2 regions of the Rhizobium sp. P28RR-XV genome follow, and region 2 is predicted to be linked to the other one. Evidence: riboswitches for the same ligand, from Rfam matches in the RefSeq annotation. Region 2 holds a riboswitch; the other holds the start of a gene.
What was found. A riboswitch is a leader RNA that binds a small molecule or an ion and turns the genes downstream of it on or off. The one in region 2 is predicted to bind FMN.

Region 1: linked by a shared signal. The riboswitch ahead of HGP12_RS25435 (6,7-dimethyl-8-ribityllumazine synthase) and the one ahead of ribB (3,4-dihydroxy-2-butanone-4-phosphate synthase) in region 2 are both predicted to bind FMN.

Annotation. Positions count from the first base shown of each region.
Region 1 is NZ_JABAIG010000012.1:144,270-149,006, forward strand. Features, by position in the region: gene HGP12_RS25420 (bifunctional 2-polyprenyl-6-hydroxyphenol methylase/3-demethylubiquinol 3-O-methyltransferase UbiG) at 40-726, shown strand; gene phnF (phosphonate metabolism transcriptional regulator PhnF) at 728-1,456, shown strand; gene HGP12_RS25430 (VOC family protein) at 1,512-1,862, opposite strand; gene HGP12_RS25435 (6,7-dimethyl-8-ribityllumazine synthase) at 1,922-2,398, opposite strand; FMN riboswitch at 2,488-2,633, opposite strand; gene HGP12_RS25440 (ABC transporter ATP-binding protein) at 2,739-3,800, opposite strand; gene HGP12_RS25445 (ABC transporter permease) at 3,811-4,599, opposite strand; gene HGP12_RS25450 (ABC transporter permease) at 4,596-4,737, opposite strand, start outside.
Region 2 is NZ_JABAIG010000006.1:373,465-378,201, reverse strand. Features, by position in the region: gene HGP12_RS15535 (SDR family oxidoreductase) at 1-236, shown strand, start outside; gene tpiA (triose-phosphate isomerase) at 241-978, shown strand; gene HGP12_RS15525 (glucose 1-dehydrogenase) at 1,055-1,837, shown strand; FMN riboswitch at 1,943-2,088, shown strand; gene ribB (3,4-dihydroxy-2-butanone-4-phosphate synthase) at 2,202-2,828, shown strand; gene HGP12_RS15515 (DoxX family protein) at 2,884-3,312, opposite strand; gene HGP12_RS15510 (ROK family transcriptional regulator) at 3,533-4,684, opposite strand.

The sequences.
Region 1 (4,737 bases), on a different contig from region 2:
GCTATCTCAAACTCAGTCCACTCCAACAGCGAGCACATCATGGCAAACGCAGCATCTATCTACGCCACCTGGCACAAGGACCCGCAGGGTGATACCGCAATGGCGGAATCGCATAGCCCCTATTGGCGGCACTTCATCGAAACGGTGCCGGAGCGTGATTTCTCCTCAAAGACGATCCTGGATTTCGGCTGCAATCGCGGCGGTTTCCTGCGCTTGCTCTATGGCATCCGGCCGTTCCGGCACGGCGTCGGCATCGATATCGCTTCGGAGTCGGTGGCTGCTGCGGTCGAGGCTGTTGGCAATATGCCGCTGCAGTTTCATGTGACGACCGACCTGTCGCCCTTCGCCGATAGTTTCGATGTCGCTTTCAGCTATGAGGTGATCTATCTGCTGCCGGAGCTGAAACAGCACGCCGAACAGATGTTCCAGGTCATGCGCAATGGCGGCGTCTATTACGCTGTGACCGGATGCCACAACGAGATGCCGCTCTGGCCGAAATGGCTCGAGCTCATCGGCGACAACAGCAATGCACCGATGCAGGATCGGTCCCCGCAGGACTATATCGAAGCCTTCACGGCAGCCGGCTTCGATGTCTCCGTCAAACGTTTCGGCTATGACGGCTTCGTGCGTGCAACGAAGGACCGCAAATATTATCCGAGCATTCTCGATGCCTTGAGCTACCCGGCCGAATACAAGCTTTTGTTCCGGCTCGAAAAGCGCGTCTGACATGGAGACGATCGATCGAAAGGGCGGCAGTGCGCTCTGGCATCAGATCGGCGAAATCCTGGCGGCCGATATCGCCGCCGGGACTTTCGTGCCCGGAGAGAAATTACCGACCGAACCCGAGCTGATGCGGCGTTTCGGCGTCAGCCGCTTCACGGTGCGTCAGGCACTGGGCCGCCTGGAGCAGCGTGGGTTGGTCCGCGCCGAGCAGGGGCGGGGAACCTTCGTTCATAAGGGCGTGCTCGACTATACGCTGTCGAAGCGCACGCGCTTTTCCAAGAACCTGATCGAGCAGGGCTTCGAGCCGGGCGGCGAATTGCTCGTTCACGAGATCGTGGCGGCGACGGAACGAGTCGCTGCCTATTTGAAGCTTGTGGCGGGTGCGCCGGTCATTCATCGACGTGGCGTGATGACGGCTGATGGTGTGCCCATAGAATTGGGGGATTCCTATTATCCGGCCGTGCGCTTCCCTGATTTCGACAAGGCGCGCTTGCAACATCCAACGATTTCGGCAGCGCTCGCCAGCTACGGCGTTACCGACTACGAGCGACTGTCGACGGAGATCGAGGCGCGCATGCCGACGGCGGAAGAGGCGCGGCTTCTGCGGCAGCCGAAATCCACACCGCTCCTTATCACGCGCAAGCTGGACGCGGATGCGGACGGGGTGCCGATCACCTATTCGGAGTCGATGTGGTCAGCGGAGCGGATCACCTTCAACGTGGATCTGCGATAGCAGTTTGGGACGATCTTGCCGATAGCTGAGGCAAAAGCGCCCGCCTATGTCAGCCTCAGCGGTGCGAAAGGATATTGATCACCTTGCCGAAGGGGTCGCGGACATAGAAGCGGCGAACGCCCCAAGGCTCGTCCGTCAGGTCATACAATATGCCGAAGCCCAGGGATGTGGCTCGCTGATAAAGCGCATCGACGTCGTCGACTTCAATTGAGAGATCGGGGACGATCGTGCCGGAGCCGCCTTCGCTGGCGATGCTGATCTGCGGAACCGTTGCCGCCTCAGAGGCGAAAGTGAGGATCCAGCCGTGATCCATGACGATATCGAGGCCGAGTAGGTCTTGATAGAAAAGGCGAGCGGTGTCGGGATCGGCGGCGGGCAGGTTTGGGACGATGCGTAGGACGGTCACTGACGTTTCTTCCTTGTGGACATGGAGGCGGGCCTTCACCGCGCCTCCACTATGCTGGCTCAGACCGTGACTGCAGGCAGCAGCTTGGCCCGTTCCGCGAGAATATGGCGGCAGGCGCTTGCTACTTCACGGCCCTTGATGATGAAATGTTCCTTGAAGAACTGGATATGCGCTTCCGACTCCTGGAAGTGATGCGGTGTCAGGACTGCCGAGAGGATCGGCACGCCGGTATCGAGCTGGACGCGCATCATGGCATCAAGAACCGTGTTGGCGACGAATTCATGGCGATAGATGCCGCCGTCGACAACGAAAGCGGTGGCAACGATTGCGGAATAGCGGCCATTGCGGGCCAGCGTCTGCGCATGCAGCGGAATTTCAAGCGCGCCGGGGACGTCGAAGATGTCGATCGGCGACGCGCCTTCCGTCGTCTGCCATTCGGCAATGAAGGAGTCGACCGAACGATCGACGATGTCGGCATGCCAGCGAGCCCGAATGATCGCAACGCGGCTCGGCTGGGTAGAAATCGAAATGGTCATGAATTTGCCTTTCAAGGGTTGTTGTCAAATATCCCTTGGGCGAACACGCAGAATTGCAGCACTCTCCGCGCGAGGGAGGGTGCAACCCGGCTTGCTCTCTTCCATCCGGACTATACCGTCGGCTCCGGCATTTCACCGGATCTGCTGACCCTTCCGAAGCCCGGAAGGCGCTCGCGGGCTCGAGGAAACTCCCCATACCGCCGGTGGGGAATTGCACCCCGCCCTGAGAACGCGTGGACTATAGATGCTTTCCCTCATGGAAATCAAAGAAAAACGCCGGGCTTTTGACCCGGCGCTTGCGAATAATTTTTCAAAGTTTCCCTGCGACGCAGAGGCGTGCTCAATCCTGAATGACGAGCAGGTCGGACGATGCGAAGCGCAGCGTCACCTTTTCGCCGACGCTCGGAGGCATCATGCCGGGGCTGTTGAACATATCGAAGGAAATGGTGTTGCCGGCGACATTCATGCGGGTGCGGATGACCGACCCAAGGAAGTGAGCCGAGGAGACTTCACCGGTCAGGGCCGTATCGCCCTTGGCCGATTCGGCCAATGAGCCTGCTTCCGGGCGCAGAGCCAGCGATACCGTATCACCAGGTTTGTAGGCGGTGACCGATTGCTTGAGCGTGACATCCTGATCGCCGATCGTGATGCGGTTGTTGTTGGGATCCACGACCTTGCCTTCGATGAGGTTCAGCGTGCCGACGAAGGAAGCGACAAAGCGGGTGGCCGGGGTGTTGTAGATTTCGAAAGGCGAACCGATCTGGTCGGCGCGGCCGGCATTCATGACGACGATGCGATCAGAGATCGACAGGGCCTCTTCCTGGTCGTGCGTTACGAAGACAGTAGTGATACCGAGCTGCTGTTGAATAGCGCGGATTTCCTCGCGCAGCGACACGCGGATCTTCGCATCCAGTGCCGACAGCGGCTCATCGAGCAGGAGAACCTGAGGCTTGACGGCGATGGCGCGGGCCAGCGCCACGCGCTGCTGCTGGCCGCCGGACATCTGATAGGGGTAGCGGCTGGCGAGATGATCGAGCTTGATGAGAGCAAGCATCTCCTTGACGCGTTTGTCGATGTCGGGCTTCGCCATGCCGGCGACCTTGAGGCCGAAGGCGACGTTGTCATGGACCGTCATGTTCGGAAACAACGCATAGGCCTGGAACACCATGCCGATGTTGCGCTGGTTTGGCTTCAAGTGGCGCTGATCCTTGCCGTTGATCGTCAGCGTGCCGGCGGTCGGGGCCTCGAAGCCGGCAATCATGCGCAGCACGGTCGTCTTGCCGCAGCCCGACGGTCCGAGGAAGGAGATGAATTCTCCCTTCTCGATTTGCATATTGAAATCGTGAACGACGTGAACGTCGCCGAAAGACTTCTTGATGTGGGTGAGTTCGAGAAAAGCCATAGCGGGGACCTTACGCCTTAATCGGAGCGGATTTTGAGAAACGGGAGACCAGCTGGAGAAGAGCCATGCTGAGCCAAGTCACAGCGAGCGCGATGATCGCCAACGCAGACGGCTCATAGGCTTTGTTAGCTCCGACAAGCTGCATATAGGGCCCAAACGCCGGACGGTTGAGCAGCGACGCCATGGTGAATTCACCCATGACGATCGCGAGTGTGATGAACGCTCCGGAAAGCACACCGCTCATGACATTCGGAAAGATGCATTTGAACATGATGGTTGTCCATTTTGCACCAAGGCTTTCGGCTGCTTCCGTCAGCGTGCCGATATCGATGGTACGCATCGCCGTATCGACCGAACGATACATATAGGGCAGGGATAAAACAATGTAGGAACAGACAAGCAGAATGTTCGTCGTGGAATTATAGCCCGTCAGCGGCAGGATCGACGACGAATTATAGAGGCGGAGATAACCAAAAACGATGACGATGGCGGGAATGACCAGCGGCATCAGCGTGATGAATTCAACCAAGGGGCGAAGCTGCGGCAGCCGCAGTCGCACCCAATATGCGGTTGGCACGACGAGAAGCATGCCGAAGATGATGGTCAGAAGTGCCATCAACATCGAGAAGCCGAAGGCGGTCAGGAAGGTGAAGTCCGAAAAGACCGAAGCATAGGCATCGAAGCTGTAGGCGCCGCGCCGCATGCGCAACGAGAATTCCAACGTACCGATGAGCGGCACCAGGAAATAGATGAGGCCGATGGCAACCGCGATCCAGGCAAAGAGTTTTTGCAGCTTCATTTCTGCCACCGTTCAGCGCGCATGCGCATCAAGATATAGATGACGTTCGATATGCCGGTGATGACGATCATGCCGAGTGCCAGCGCATAGCCGAGATTGGCGTTGTGCAGCACGTCGCCGCGGATCTGCGCATAGAGC
Region 2 (4,737 bases):
AGTGGGTCGGCCGCGGCATCCGCGTCAACACCATCTCGCCGGGATACACGGCGACGCCGATGAACACGCGCCCGGAAATGGTCCACCAGACCAAACTTTTCGAGGAGCAGACGCCGATGCAGCGTATGGCAACGGTCGATGAGATGGTCGGCCCGGCCGTCTTCCTGCTGTCGAATGCCGCAAGCTTCGTGACGGGCGTCGACCTGCTCGTCGACGGCGGCTTCTGCTGCTGGTGATGTGATGAAGAAACTGATTGCCGGCAACTGGAAAATGAACGGTCTCGCTTCCTCCCTGGCTGAGATCGAGGCGCTGACGGGGATAACGGGCGAGGCGGCGTGCGATATCGTCGTCTGCCCGCCCTTCACGCTGGTGGAAAAGGCGGCCGAACGGACGCGGGGCTCAAGGATTGCCATCGGGGCACAGGATTGCCACGCGCAGGCGTCAGGCGCCTATACCGGAGATGTTTCCGCGGAGATGCTTACCGAAATCGGCGCGCGCTTCGTGATTCTGGGACATTCAGAGCGCCGCTCCGCCTATAGGGAGGCGGATTCTGCAGTCGCGGCCAAGGCGGCAGCAGTCCACAACGCGGGGCTGACGAGCATCATATGCGTCGGGGAGACGCGCGCAGAACGGGATGACGGCAGAGCGATCGAGGTCGTTCGCGCCCAGCTTGAAGGATCAATTCCCGATGCCGCAACCAGTTCGAACATGACGATCGCCTATGAACCCGTCTGGGCGATCGGGACAGGACTGGTTCCGACCCTCGAGCAGATCGAGGAGGTACATTCGTCCATCCGGCAAACGCTTGAGGCGCGGCTGGGAGAAGATGGCCCCCGTGTCAGGATCCTCTACGGCGGTTCGGTCAAGGCATCGAACGCAAGGGCGATCTTCGGCGTCTCCAATGTCGACGGCGCCCTGGTCGGAGGCGCGTCCCTGAAGGCATCGGAGTTTGCCGGGATTATCTCGGCAGCTGTTTGAAGTCGCCAGCAACAGGCAGGGCGATCGGCCTCAGGATCAGCGCCCGGCATGGCTGTCACTGCAAAAGGAATAGGAAATGCATCGCTTCGAAAACAAGACCGTCGTCATCACCGGCGCGAGCCGTGGCATCGGCGCCGCGATCGCCAGGCGCTTCGCGCGCGAAGGCGCCAATCTGGTGGTCTCCGCCAACGAGGAATCCGTTCATGCGGTCGCCGATGAGATCAAGGCTGGCGGCGGAAAGGCGATTTCCTTCGTCGGCGACGTGACGGACAAGGCCAGCGTAAAGGGTCTCTACGACGCGGCCGAGACGGCCTTCGGGGCTGTCGACGTTTCGATCCAGAATGCCGGCGTCATCACCATCGCCCGCGTCGAGGATATGACCGAAGGCGAATGGGACAAGGTCATGGCCGTCAACACGAAGGGCGTCTTCCTCTGCGCGCAACAGGCGATTGCCCGCATGCGCAAGCATGGACGCGGCGGCCGCATCATCAATACCGCCTCCGGCCAGGCGCGTGACGGGTTTATCTATACGCCGCATTATGCGGCATCGAAGATGGGCGTCGTCGGCATAACCCAGAGCCTTGCGAAGGAAGTCGCGATCGAGGGCATTACCGTGAACGCCTTTTGCCCCGGCATCATCGAAACCGACATGTGGGCTTATAACGACCAGGCATGGGGCAAGCTGCTCGGCAATTACGGTCCTGGTGAACTCATGAAGGAATGGGTCGAGGGCATTCCGATGAAACGGGCCGGATCGGGGGAGGATGTTGCAGGTCTCGTCACTTTTCTGGCCAGCGACGATGCGGCCTACATCACCGGCCAGACGATCAATGTCGATGGTGGTTTGATTATGTCCTAGCTTCGTTCAATAAAGAGGAACTGTGCTTTCACCGCAAAACCAGCTTTTCGAAAGCGGAAGTGCGGTCAGCCTCTTGCAGAACGAAACAATCATCATCTATCTTAGAGATGTTCTCAGGGCGGGGTGTAATTCCCCACCGGCGGTATCGAGGCAACTCGGAGCCCGCGAGCGCCTTCCGAATTTCGGAAGGGTCAGCAGATCCGGTGAGATGCCGGAGCCGACGGTCATAGTCCGGATGGAAGAGAGCAACGCAGGAGACGCCGCTTCAATGGTGGCGTTCACATGCTTGTTCGCCCAAGGGAAAATGGTGGCTTTGACAGGCCATGCGCGCCGTTTTGAACGGCAACCCTTGAAAGGCAGGAAAATGGCAATTTCGAAAATTGAAGATGCGATCGCGGCGATTGCGCGGGGTGAGATCGTTGTGGTCGTCGATGATCGTGACCGCGAAAACGAAGGCGATCTCGTGATTGCGTCCGACGCGGTCACGCCACAGGCGATCGCGTTCATGATGAGCCATGCCCGCGGTCTTATCTGCGTTCCGATGGAAGGCGAAAGGCTCGACGAGCTCGAAATTCCGTTGATGGTGCCGCGCAATACCGAGGTTTTGAAGACCGCCTTCACCGTCTCCGTGGATTACATCCCGGGAACGACCACCGGAATATCCGCCGCCGACAGGGCGGCAACCGTTCAGGCCCTCGTCAGGGATGGCTCACGTCCGGAGGAATTTGCCCGGCCCGGTCATATTTTCCCTCTCCGCGCGCATCCGAATGGCGTCTTGTCGCGTCCCGGCCATACCGAAGCGGCTGTGGATCTCGCCAGGCTTGCCGGCTTGTCGCCTTCCGGCGTGATCTGTGAAGTGGCGAATGATGACGGCACGATGGCTCGGCTGCCGGAACTCGAAATATTTGCAGAACGCCATGGCCTGCTTTTGGTTACGATCGAGGATTTGATAGCCTATCGATTGGCGAACATGCCGGAAAAAGCAGCCTGATGATTGGGGTCGCTTCGCAAGCCGGCATGCTATTCATCGTTTGGCACGAAGGATATTACTCGGTTTCTGCGCTCGGCCGGCCCACCGTGGCGACAAGCACGCTGCCCGGCCCATGCACGGCGGCGAAGAGCAGGCCAGCCACGAAAGTAAAGTGATCGACGAAGAAGCCGAATTCGGCCTGATTACCCGTCCAGTGTGATGGACCGTGGAATGAGAATGCAAGAAAGATGACATAGAGGGCTGCAATGATCGCCGCCGGGATGAAGAAGGCACCGCTGAGGAAGGCGATGACCAGCAGCGCCTCGAGAGCCGCTGCACACCAGGCCAGGAACAGCGGTAACGGGAAGCCGGCGGCGGCGATGTAGCTGGCGGTCGCGCCCATGTCCATGAGTTTGAATGAGACAGCCATCAGGAAGACGGCCGCGAAGATTAGACGGGCGATGAGAATGGCGGCGGTCTGCCAGGTCGATTGAATGTTTTCCACGATGTACCTCCGGTTTGAAAGCGGTTGATGCTCCAAGGACGGCCGGCGAAAGGAAATTCCGACAGAGGTCAGAAATTTTTTTGAGGTCATCCATCGTCGGAGGCACTTCGCTTCATGAGCGCCGGTAAACTACTGAGATTGGGTTGCGCACTTAGGATATTGCGCAATATTCCGGCGGATCGCTTTGAATATCGTGCGATGTCGCCGCGAGCGAAGGCCATCACAACACCGTCTCGAACAAGGGGACCAATGCCGCGCCGATCGCACCGGGGGAATCGGTCATCTCTGCTACCGTCAGCTCAGGCACGTCTCGTAATGCGCCGTGACGAGGCAGATTGTTAATCTCAGTCCGTTCGATCATCATCTTCGCCAGCCGATGCGGAAGCTCACCGCCAAGGACGATCAAGGCAGGGTCGAATACCGCACAGATCGCGTTGATGGCGCGATTATGCGCCGGCATCACACGATCGACCCATTCGGTGACGTCATCCCAATTCAATAGCTCTTCGCGTTTGAGATCCCGCAGCGTCAGATCCGGGTATCCTTTGGCGCGAAGATGTTCGAGCAAGACACCGAGTGCCGGTCGATCGCCATAGTCTTGACGCTCGAAGAGAACCGAAAACTCGCCGGCATTGCCGAAACTGCCGCGAAACGGCATGCCGCCGGAAACCAGACCGCCGCCATAACCGTGAAGATGGGCGATATAGGCGAAGTCCGGAGCATCGCGACCGACGCCGAAGATCGCCTCCGCCAAGGCCGCGGTCCTTGCGACATTATCAGCCCAAACCGGCAAGCCAAGCCGCTTGCCGACGATCGGCGCCAGGTCGATCAGTGACCAGTGAGCGAGCGGCAGCGGACAATTGAAGGCTGTTTCCAGCATGCGGTGCCCGGAGACTGCCAAGCCGACACCGAGGATATCGCCGCGCTTGGCGCGTCGGCGAATAAGAAGGTCTTCGAGCGCGGCTTCGATCCGGTCCAATTCTACCGGAAGCGAAGATCCCGCCTGCGGGATTTCCACGTTTTCCAGAGGCTCTCCGAAACCCATGAGGCAAAGGCCGATCGAGCCGACATTCACCGAGATTCCGAGCGTCAAGCACCAGTCTCTGCACAGCGTCAGTCCAGGGCTTGGCGGTCCGGGGCGCCGGGTTTCCGACGCGGAAAAGACGACCATACCTCGGTCATGCAGCCGCCCGACAATTCGATGCAGGGACTGCTGCGTGAGGTCCAGCGGCTCGGTCAGGTCGGAGCGCTCGATGCCGGGAGACTTCCAGATCAGCCGCAGCAGGTCCCGCTCGTTCCGGGAAGCCACGCGTGAAGGTTGAAGATCCCGCAAAAAATGGACTGCAACATGGTCGAGCGGATTATACTTCATTTTCTGACCATTTTAATTTACACTATAAGTGTGAATCTTTCGAGGACGCTTTG